DNA from 3 places in the Pseudoalteromonas sp. SG45-2 genome. Region 1 is predicted to be linked to each of the others. Evidence: predicted binding sites of a transcription regulator. Region 1 holds the regulator's gene; each other region holds the start of a gene.

The links. Region 1 encodes sigma-54, which starts transcription at its own class of promoters, with help from an activator protein. Its sites were predicted from a motif close to GTTGGCACGNNNNTNGNNT; they were not measured.
Region 2: the regulator sigma-54 is predicted to act here: its motif matches at 1,767-1,785, upstream of H5116_RS09490 (flagellar basal body rod protein FlgF).
Region 3: the regulator sigma-54 is predicted to act here: its motif matches at 1,206-1,224, upstream of H5116_RS04035 (DUF2726 domain-containing protein).

What each region holds. Positions count from the first base shown of each region.
Region 1 covers NZ_JACJEO010000006.1:64,010-67,211, reverse strand. Annotated here, with positions in the region: gene lptB (LPS export ABC transporter ATP-binding protein) at 1-552, shown strand, start outside; gene H5116_RS05635 (RNA polymerase factor sigma-54) at 622-2,121, shown strand; gene hpf (ribosome hibernation promoting factor) at 2,148-2,435, shown strand; gene ptsN (PTS IIA-like nitrogen regulatory protein PtsN) at 2,440-2,892, shown strand; gene rapZ (RNase adapter RapZ) at 2,911-3,202, shown strand, end outside.
Region 2 covers NZ_JACJEO010000010.1:139,570-142,771, reverse strand. Annotated here, with positions in the region: gene H5116_RS09500 (flagellar hook assembly protein FlgD) at 1-233, shown strand, start outside; gene flgE (flagellar hook protein FlgE) at 294-1,664, shown strand; gene H5116_RS09490 (flagellar basal body rod protein FlgF) at 1,822-2,565, shown strand; gene flgG (flagellar basal-body rod protein FlgG) at 2,587-3,202, shown strand, end outside.
Region 3 covers NZ_JACJEO010000004.1:180,591-183,792, reverse strand. Annotated here, with positions in the region: gene mtnN (5'-methylthioadenosine/S-adenosylhomocysteine nucleosidase) at 1-447, opposite strand, end outside; gene H5116_RS04035 (DUF2726 domain-containing protein) at 570-1,166, opposite strand; gene folE2 (GTP cyclohydrolase FolE2) at 1,282-2,202, opposite strand; gene arcB (aerobic respiration two-component sensor histidine kinase ArcB) at 2,434-3,202, shown strand, end outside.

The DNA.
Region 1 (3,202 bases):
AAAATATCTATTGATGATAACGATATTACTCTTTTACCTATGCATAGTCGTGCTAGATTAGGCATAGGCTACTTACCACAAGAGTCATCGATTTTTAGAAAGCTGACTGTTTATCAAAACTTAATGGCCATTTTAGAAACGCGCAAAGAACTAAATAAACAAGCCAGAGAAGACACGCTCAATAACTTATTAGATGAATTTAGCATACAACACATTCGTGATAGCCAAGGTATGGCATTATCGGGGGGAGAACGTCGTCGTGTAGAAATAGCACGAGCGCTGGCAGCAGATCCTAAATTTATATTACTGGATGAACCGTTTGCCGGTGTTGACCCTATTTCGGTATTAGATATAAAGAAAATAATAGAACATCTTAAAAATCGTGGGATTGGTGTATTAATTACCGACCATAACGTAAGAGAGACCCTTGATGTTTGTGAAAAAGCCTACATTGTTTCTCATGGGGAGCTGATTGCATCAGGTACTCCAGAACACGTATTAAATGATAAAACAGTACGCGATGTTTACTTAGGCGAGCAATTTAGGCTGTAACATTTACGCCATGTCTTTAAGCATCTGCTAGTATTAATTATAACAACATAAAAGGATTGTTAGAGATACATGAGGCAATCACTACAGCTGCGCATGGGCCAGCAACTTACAATGACTCCACAGTTGCAACAAGCTATTCGTTTGTTGCAACTCAGTACATTGGATCTCCAGCAAGAAATACAAGAAGCTCTCGACAGTAATCCACTATTAGAGGTTGAAGAGGCAGACTATTCCGAAGACGCTGCTGGTAAAAACGAGCAAAAAGCTGATACCGATGACATAACTGTTAGCGCATCTGCTGATGATGCTCCGAGCGAATACGAACAAGATACTGGTGAAGCACTTGCAAAAGACACGCTAAGTGACGACATGGCTATGGATGTCAGTTGGGATGAGTACATGAGTGCCGCTCCTGCAGCCTCATCAGGTCCAATGCCTGAAGACGAATCAATATACCAAGGCGCCTCTACTGAAACGCTCCATGAGTATTTAATGTGGCAATTACAACTAACGCCATTTAGCCCTACAGACGAAGCTATTGCTATTGCTATTGTAGAAGCTGTCGATGATTCAGGTATTTTAACACTAAGCTGCGAAGAGATTTTAGAAAGCTTTAATCAAGAAAACGAAGATGATAACGAAGTCGAACTTGATGAAATTGAAGCGGTATTAAAACGCATCCAACTGTTTGATCCTGTTGGTATTGCTGCACGTAGTTTACAAGAGTGTTTGTGTATTCAGCTTAATCAATTTGATAAAGAAACACCTTATATTAATGAAACGAAAATGATTTTAACCGAGCATATTGATCTATTAGCAGCTCGCGACTATCGTACATTAATGAAAAAAACTAAGCTCAAAGAAGAAGAGCTTAAAGAAGTAATGACACTAATACATACTCTCAACCCAAAACCTGCAGATACTATTGTAAGGGAAGAATCTGAGTATGTTATTCCTGATGTGTCAGTTAAAAAAATTAAAGGCCGCTGGGTTGTCGAATTAAACCCAGATAGCATGCCTAAAATTCGTGTTAATAGCCAATACGCAGCAATGTCTCGCACTGTAAAATCAAGTGGCGACAGCCAGTTTATTCGCTCACATTTACAAGAAGCTAAATGGTTTATTAAAAGCTTAGAAAGTAGAAACGACACGCTATTAAAAGTTACTAATTGTATTGTTAAGCAACAACAAGGCTTTTTTGAACATGGCCCTGAAGCCATGAAACCAATGGTTTTAAATGATGTTGCTGAAATGGTAGAAATGCACGAATCGACAATTTCTCGCGTAACTACTCAAAAGTACATGCATACACCCCGTGGTATATTTGAGCTTAAATATTTTTTCTCAAGCCATGTAAGTACTGAAAACGGTGGTGAATGTTCATCTACAGCAATACGTGCGCTTATCCGAAAATTAATCGCAGCAGAAAACTCAGCAAAACCATTGAGTGATAGCAAAATAGCGGATATATTGGCTGAGCAAGGAATTAAAGTAGCGAGACGTACAATCGCAAAATACCGCGAATCTCTTGCTATTCCACCGTCAAATCAGCGTAAAAGTCTGATTTAAGACGCTAAACTAAGAGGGTAATGCTTATGCAACTAAACTTAACTGGTCGTCACGTAGAATTAACCGATTCACTAAGAGACTATATTAATACTAAATTTGCGAAGCTTGAAAGACACTCTGATCATATTAATAATGTTCATGTCATTCTCGATGTAGAAAAATTAAATCAAAAAGCAGAAGCCACAATACACGTAAGCGGTGCTGAGCTATTTGCCTCTACAGAACATCAAGATATGTATGCCGCTATTGACTCGTTGATCGACAAGCTCGATCGCCAAGTAATCAAACACAAAGAGAAGCTTGCTCGACACTAATATGATGAAATTAAGTTCACTTATATGCCAGGACTGCAGCAAAGCTGCGGTCCTTTTTAATAGCAAAAAAAGAATTTTAGAGTTCATTAGCGAACTTGCTCACGACAAACTTCCGTATTTACCGCAACAAGATATTCTTAATGCTTTAATGAGCAGAGAGAAATTAGGTAGTACAGGTATAGGGCGTGGCATTGCTATTCCTCATGGAAGAATGAGCGGTGCAGAAGAGCCTTTGGCTTTAGTGCTCGTTAGCGAAACTCCAATAAACTTTGATGCAATCGATAATCGCCCTGTTGATATTTTTGTCGCACTCATCGTACCAGATGGCGATAACCAGCAGCACTTAAAGACTCTAGCAACCATTGCTGATAAACTAAACAACAAAGATTTTTGTAAACAGTTACGCAGTGCAAAATCTGATACTGAGCTTTACCAAGTTATTGTCGATCAATCATAGTTTTATAAAGGGTGTTAAATGGAGTTAATTATCATAAGCGGCCGTTCTGGTTCTGGAAAGTCGGTTGCTTTGCGCGTTGTAGAAGATTTAGGTTATTATTGCGTAGATAATATTCCAGTAAACCTACTTCCTTCATTAGTTCGCAGTGTATCTGATAGCTACGATAAAATTGCTGTTAGCATTGATGTGCGCAACATCCCTAAAGAACAAGATGAATTTAACGATATTCTTGAATACTTACCAGGCTTTGCAAACCCTACGTTATTTTATTTAGATAGCGACGATCAGACATTGATCAAACGTTTTTCTG
Region 2 (3,202 bases), on a different contig from region 1:
AGCCAGCAGGTGCGGTACGTTTTGCGTGGGATGGCAAAAATGAAGCTGGTGAGCGTTTACCTGAAGGTGAATACTCAGTAACCGCAGAAGGAAGTACTGACGGTGAATTTTCAAGCTTACCCATTGCTACATTTAAGAACATTGAAAGCGTTAATATTAATGGCTCAAGTGGCATTATTATTAACACTAAAGAAGGTGCGGTTAGGTTGACAGACGTCGCAGAAATCGCGTAATAAATTTTAATTATACTTCGCCTGTCAGCAGGCTAAATATTAACAGGTTAGAGGTGAATTATGAGCTTCAATATTGCATTAACTGGCTTAGCTGCCGCACAAAAAGATTTAGACGTAACTGCAAATAACATTGCAAACGTTAATACCACAGGTTTTAAAGAGTCACGCGCTGAGTTTGCCGATGTTTATGCATCGTCAGTATTTAGCTCTGGTAAGACTAAAAATGGTGACGGTGTGCAAACAACCATGGTTGCGCAGCAGTTTCATCAAGGCTCACTACAATTTACAAATAACTCACTTGATTTAGCAATCACTGGTGAAGGTTATTTTGCGATGACTGACGATTTATCTTCGCAAGATTTAACATATACACGTGCAGGTGCATTTAAGCTTAACCAAGATAACTTTATGGTTGACGCAAAAGGTAACTTTTTACAAGCATTCCCAGTTGATTCATCTACAGGTGATACAACGTCGGTAAGTTTGAGCACAACTGATCCAATTCAAATCCCTGATTCGTCTGGTTCACCTCGCGCAACCGAAAATGTATTTTTGTCGTTTAACTTAGATGCAACGGCGGATCCAACAGGTCTAGATTTTGACCCTACATCCAGTGGTACTTATAACTCATCTACGTCAACAACAGTATATGATTCACTAGGTGAACCTCACATTTTACAATACTTTTTTGCCAAAGAAGATGATGCCGCAGCAGGTGGTATAGATAACAGTTGGAAAGTATATGCAACTCTCGATGGCAAAGTAGTTGATGGCACAACTGGTGGAGAACAAACAACGACACCTTATACACCACTGACCACCCTAGGTTTTGACTCAAGTGGTTTACCATCAACAACAGGTGGTGTGGCAAATACAAATACAACTACTTTTGATGAAATATTACTACCAGCGGGTTCTGGTGCTGGTTTATCAACATTACTAGACAATGGTGCAACTTTCCCAGGTACTGGTATTGAGCTTAACTGGCGCGATGAAAATAACACGGCTGGACGTATCCCAACTCAGTATTCAAGTGGTTTTGAAGTAAAAGCACTCGATCAAGATGGCTCAACAGTAGGTCGTTTAGCCGGAATTGATATAGGAACAGACGGTAAAATTGTCGCTTCTTACAGTAACGGTGACTCAACATTCCTAGGGCAAGTGGCTATGGTGCGTTTTCCGAACTCACAAGGGTTATCACAAGTGGGTGATACAAGCTGGAAGCAAAGTATTGATTCAGGTGAACCTGTAGCGGGTGAAGCCGGTTCGGGTACGTTTGGTGGAATTAACTCATCAGCGCTTGAGCAATCAAATACTAATCTTACAAACGAGCTTGTAGACTTAATTACTGCACAGCGTAATTACCAAGCAAACTCACGTGCGCTTGAAGTTAACTCAACTATTCAGCAAAGTATTTTGCAGATTCGATAAGCTAAACCCCATTAAATATATTAGGCTGCATTTTTGCAGCCTTTTTTATAAGTCCTCTTCGTAAGCCCTTCTAAATACCTCTCAATGTTGCGTCAAATTTAATCTGGCACCTATTTTGCATTTGTAAGTTCAGAGATTTTTTATGTGAGTCGATACTATGGACAAAATGGTCTACATTGCGGCCTCTGGCGCTAAGCAAAGCCTACAAGGGCTTGCGCTTAAAGCCAATAATTTGGCGAATGCAAATACAACAGGATTTAAAGCTGACTTTGCCCAGGCGCGTTCTATGCAAGCGTTTGGCGAAGGTTTGCCTACACGTGTATTTTCAATGCAAGAGCGTCCGGGTTCAAACATGGTATCGGGTGGCATTGTTCAAACCGGGCGAGACTTAGATATCGCAATGAGCGATAACGCATGGCTTGCTGTGCAAGATGCCTCCGGTAATGAAGCTTACACAAAAGTGGGTACGTTAAACATTACAGCTCAAGGTATGCTCGTAACCAGCCATGGTCGTCAAGTTATTGGCGAAGGGGGACCTGTTATTTTACCCGTCCCAGTCGAAAAAATAGGGTTTAGCCAAGATGGCGCTATTCAAGTTCGACCACAAGGCGCTCCTGCTAACTTTTTAGAAGAAATCGACACGCTTAGAGTTGTTGAAGCAAATAGCTCACAGCTCGAAAAAGGTAACGACGGTTTATTTAGACCAAAAGCAAATGTAACAGTAGATACCTCTGCCAATGTAAAAGTTTTAAGTGGTTCGCTTGAAATGTCGAATGTGAACCCTGTTCACGAAATGGTCGACATGATAAGCCACCAGCGCCAATTTGAATTACAAGTGAAATTAATGAAAACAGCTGAAGAAATTGACGAGCGTCAAGATCAGTTATTACGCATAGTTTAACTTTAAAATGAGGACACGATTATGAATCCAGCATTGTGGATCAGTAAAACTGGGCTAGACGCTCAACAAACCGATATATCGGTTATCTCAAATAATTTAGCGAATGCGAGTACCGTAGGTTACAAAAAAAGCCGCGCTATATTTGAAGATTTACTTTATCAAAATATTAATCAACCAGGTGGTCGTTCATCGCAAGATACCGAAATGCCGTCGGGCTTAATGTTAGGTGCGGGTGCTAAAGTTGTAGCTAACCAAAAAGAGTTTACGCAAGGCAACATGTTGACCACCGAAAACTCACTAGATTGGATGATTTCTGGCGAAGGTTTTTTTGAAGTACTGCAACCAGATGGCAATATTGCTTACTCGCGCAATGGTCAGTTTACTACCGATGGCGATGGACGAATTGTAACATCGGGCGCAGGTTACGTTATTCAGCCAGAAATGAATGTACCAGATGACGCGCAATCAATTACGGTTTCGCAAGACGGCGAAGTATCTGTACGTGTTGCAGGCCAAGCCGATAACGTTGTAATTGGTCAGCTGACTATTAGTGATTTTATTAATCCATCGGGTCTTGAGCCAATTGGTCAAAACCTTTATACCGAAACGGCTGTAAGTGGTGCGCCTGTACAAGGTA
Region 3 (3,202 bases), on a different contig from region 1:
ACCAGTACAAATTAAGCCAACGAGTGTTTTAACATCACTGATTTGTTCGATAGTTTGCTGTGCTGCTTCAACTAATTTAGGGTGTGCTGCAAAGCCTGCCGGCATTTGTGGTACTTGGCCAATTTCGTAGCCAAAAGCAGTTACGTCTACATCGTGGTGACGTACTTCTGACGAAATTACTACATCGCCAACACTAAGAGAAGGATCGAATCCACCGGCTGAGCCTGTGTTAATTATGCAATCAGGTTTGAAGTTATCGATCAGTAAGGTAGTTGCAATAGTTGATGCGACTTTACCAATACCAGATTGAACAAGTGTCACCGTGTTACCAGCCAACTCGCCAGTATAAAAAGTGAAACCTGCTTTAGTTAAAATTTGTGGGTTTTGCATAGCTTCACGTAAAATTTTAACTTCTGGCTCCATTGCGCCAATAATACCAACATTCATAAAGTTTAATTCCTGAGTTTGAATCACTTGATTATACGTGAAGTTAGCAATAAAAAACAAAAAAGCGAGCTTGTTTATGAGCTCGCTTTAAATACTTTTTAGGAGAGTATTTAATTCGTTTTTTAAATTTCAGCTAACGCGGTGGTTTGCGCTTTAGCTTGAGAAGGTGAAAGTACCGCTGGCTTATGTGAGCGATTACGAACAGGGCGCTGAGTTTGTGTTGCTGCAGGCTTACCAAGTTTAAACATAATTGCATCGCGTACTTCAGAAGGGCGGTAGCCCGATTTAACTTTCATACGAATATGTGGAATGCCCGCAGACTCTAGTGCACCGTTTACAAACCAGTCGCGTTGAGCTTTGTGGCCATCTTTGTTGGCATTGTTAACTAGGTCAACAGCAGCAATGATTGTTAGTTTTTCTTTATCGATTAAAACAAAGTCGAGTTGCTTATTTTTAGCTTTAGCTAAAGCAGCACGTTTAGACTTTACTGAAAGGCCTTGCTTACAGTCAATAACGTCGATTAACTTAACGCGACTAACAATTTTATATTGATCGCCAACAGCACGCTCTAGAAGATTTAAAAAAGCGCCTTCAACCTGCGTAAAAACAGTTTGCTTGCGAGTAAAAGGATACGGGTTTCCGCCATCGTCATTAAATTTTGACGCAACAACAGAGGCCCCGACAACTAATACTAGGATTAATAATAAAGCGAATTCCATACGGTAACTCCATAACAACAAATTGACACTGCTCAAACAAAGCAATTTACGTGCCTAAAAAGTATGGGTTATAAAATAATTACCGGCTGGTTTACAAGCAATAGCTACACAGCGATTAAGCTTTGTAGCCTCCTTTAATACCTTTTACTGCAATAGCTACAGCATCGTGTGCATGCAGTGACTCATAGTGGTTTATTTGCAGCCAATAATCACTGTAATGGTTTGCCTCTAGCAATGCTTTAATTTTACGCGCTGCATCTTCACAAAACATAAGGTTTTGACCATTCAAACGGGCAAATTCTTGCTCATCTTCACGTTTTACTGCTGCTTGTACTGGTGTTTTAAGCTCAGCTTCAAGAGTGTTAATTAGCGTAACTACGTCAAATTCTTGAATGTTGCTATCAAGCTTTACTTTTACGTTGGCAATAGAGCGCTGCGAGTGGGGAGTCGCTACAATACCTTGTGTAGTGCCTAGCCATTCGTGCACATCTTTTTGGCTCAACGTTTCTTGGTTAAACTTTTCGTTAAACGCGTTTTGTATAAGCTGGCGCGCAAGTGCAGCAGAGCATGGGCACGTTGAAGAATAAGTAACATCTACGGTTAGCTCGTAGCTAATAACGTTATTTTCAATTGTACTGGTAAGTACAACTGGGTAGCTTTTCCAGCCCGCTTTGCCACTTAATAGTGACTTACGGCGTAGCGGTAATTCAAATTTAAATTCAATTTGTGCTTTATTGCTCAGCCCTTCGTGGCTAGTTATAAAGGTATCGAGTGCCTGCGCTATTGTTTGCGGATTGACTTGCTGCTCGGTTGAAAGCAGATCAAGTGCCAAAAATAGACGTGACATATGAATGCCTTTGGCATCTTCTTTATGTAAATTTACAAATGCACGAGCTTTGGCGTTTACTGTAACTGGAGATAAGTCTCGGGATTCAAAAATAAATGGCAGTTCTATTTCGCCCATGCCAACCCAGTCTAATTTACCTGTTTGTAAAGCGGGTGCAGTGTCTGCTATATCTGGCATATTGGTTTGCATGTGCGCTACTCGTATTTTGGGGATAATAAAGCGGGGCATTTTACACTAAATAATTTATTGCTGAAATGATGAGTTTAATAGATGAGCTAAATCAAACATGAAAAATTCTGTTTTTATCGCACAACGTGAGTAGTGGTAGGAGAAAAATGCTAAAATCTGGGAAAATGGTATGTTTATACATACGCATTGCCTTCTTTATATTAAGTACACAGCTAAGAGATAAAATTACGTATGACCGATTATTCTTTGAGCCCTTGGGCTCGGGTACTTTCCAGCTCAATAACGCGATTTGGTGAATTTAAAACCGCTGCTATTTGTTACACTTTATTTTTAACTGTATCTCTTATTTTATCGAGCATGTTTTATTATGTGGCGATAGGCGAATTACACCTGGTTGATATTTTAGCCGTGGTATTTTTTACGGCTGTAGTTTCTCCTTTAATTATAAGTGTGTTGCTTAATTCAATTCGACAACTAGATGCCTCATATGCTTATTTAGATAGCGCCACCAAACAAGAAAAGCTTTTAAATCAAACCCTAAAAGATAACATTAACCGTCTAAACATCGAAATTGATGAGCGTAAAATGGCATTTCATGCCAAGCATCGCGCTATCGAAGAACTACGACGAGAAATTGCTGAGCGTAAAAAAACACAACAAGAACTTGCTCAACAAAGCATGCTGCAGCGCTCAATAGTTGATTCATCTCCTGATTTATTTTATTACCGCGATAACAATGGCGTGTTTGCTGGTTGTAATAAAATGTTTGAAGAAGTAATGGGCAAATCAAGTAGCGAACTAATTGGCAAAACGGTTGAGCAGATATTTCCTAGCCACTTTTTATCTGAAGTTTTGAAAACCGATAAAGAAGTAGAGCAAAGCCATAAAGCACTAACCATTGATGTGGGTTATGAGGTAAATGGCGAAACGCGTTGGTTTGAGCTGCGTAAATTACCTTTTATAAATGATGAAGGTGATTACATTGGTCTACTGGGCTTTG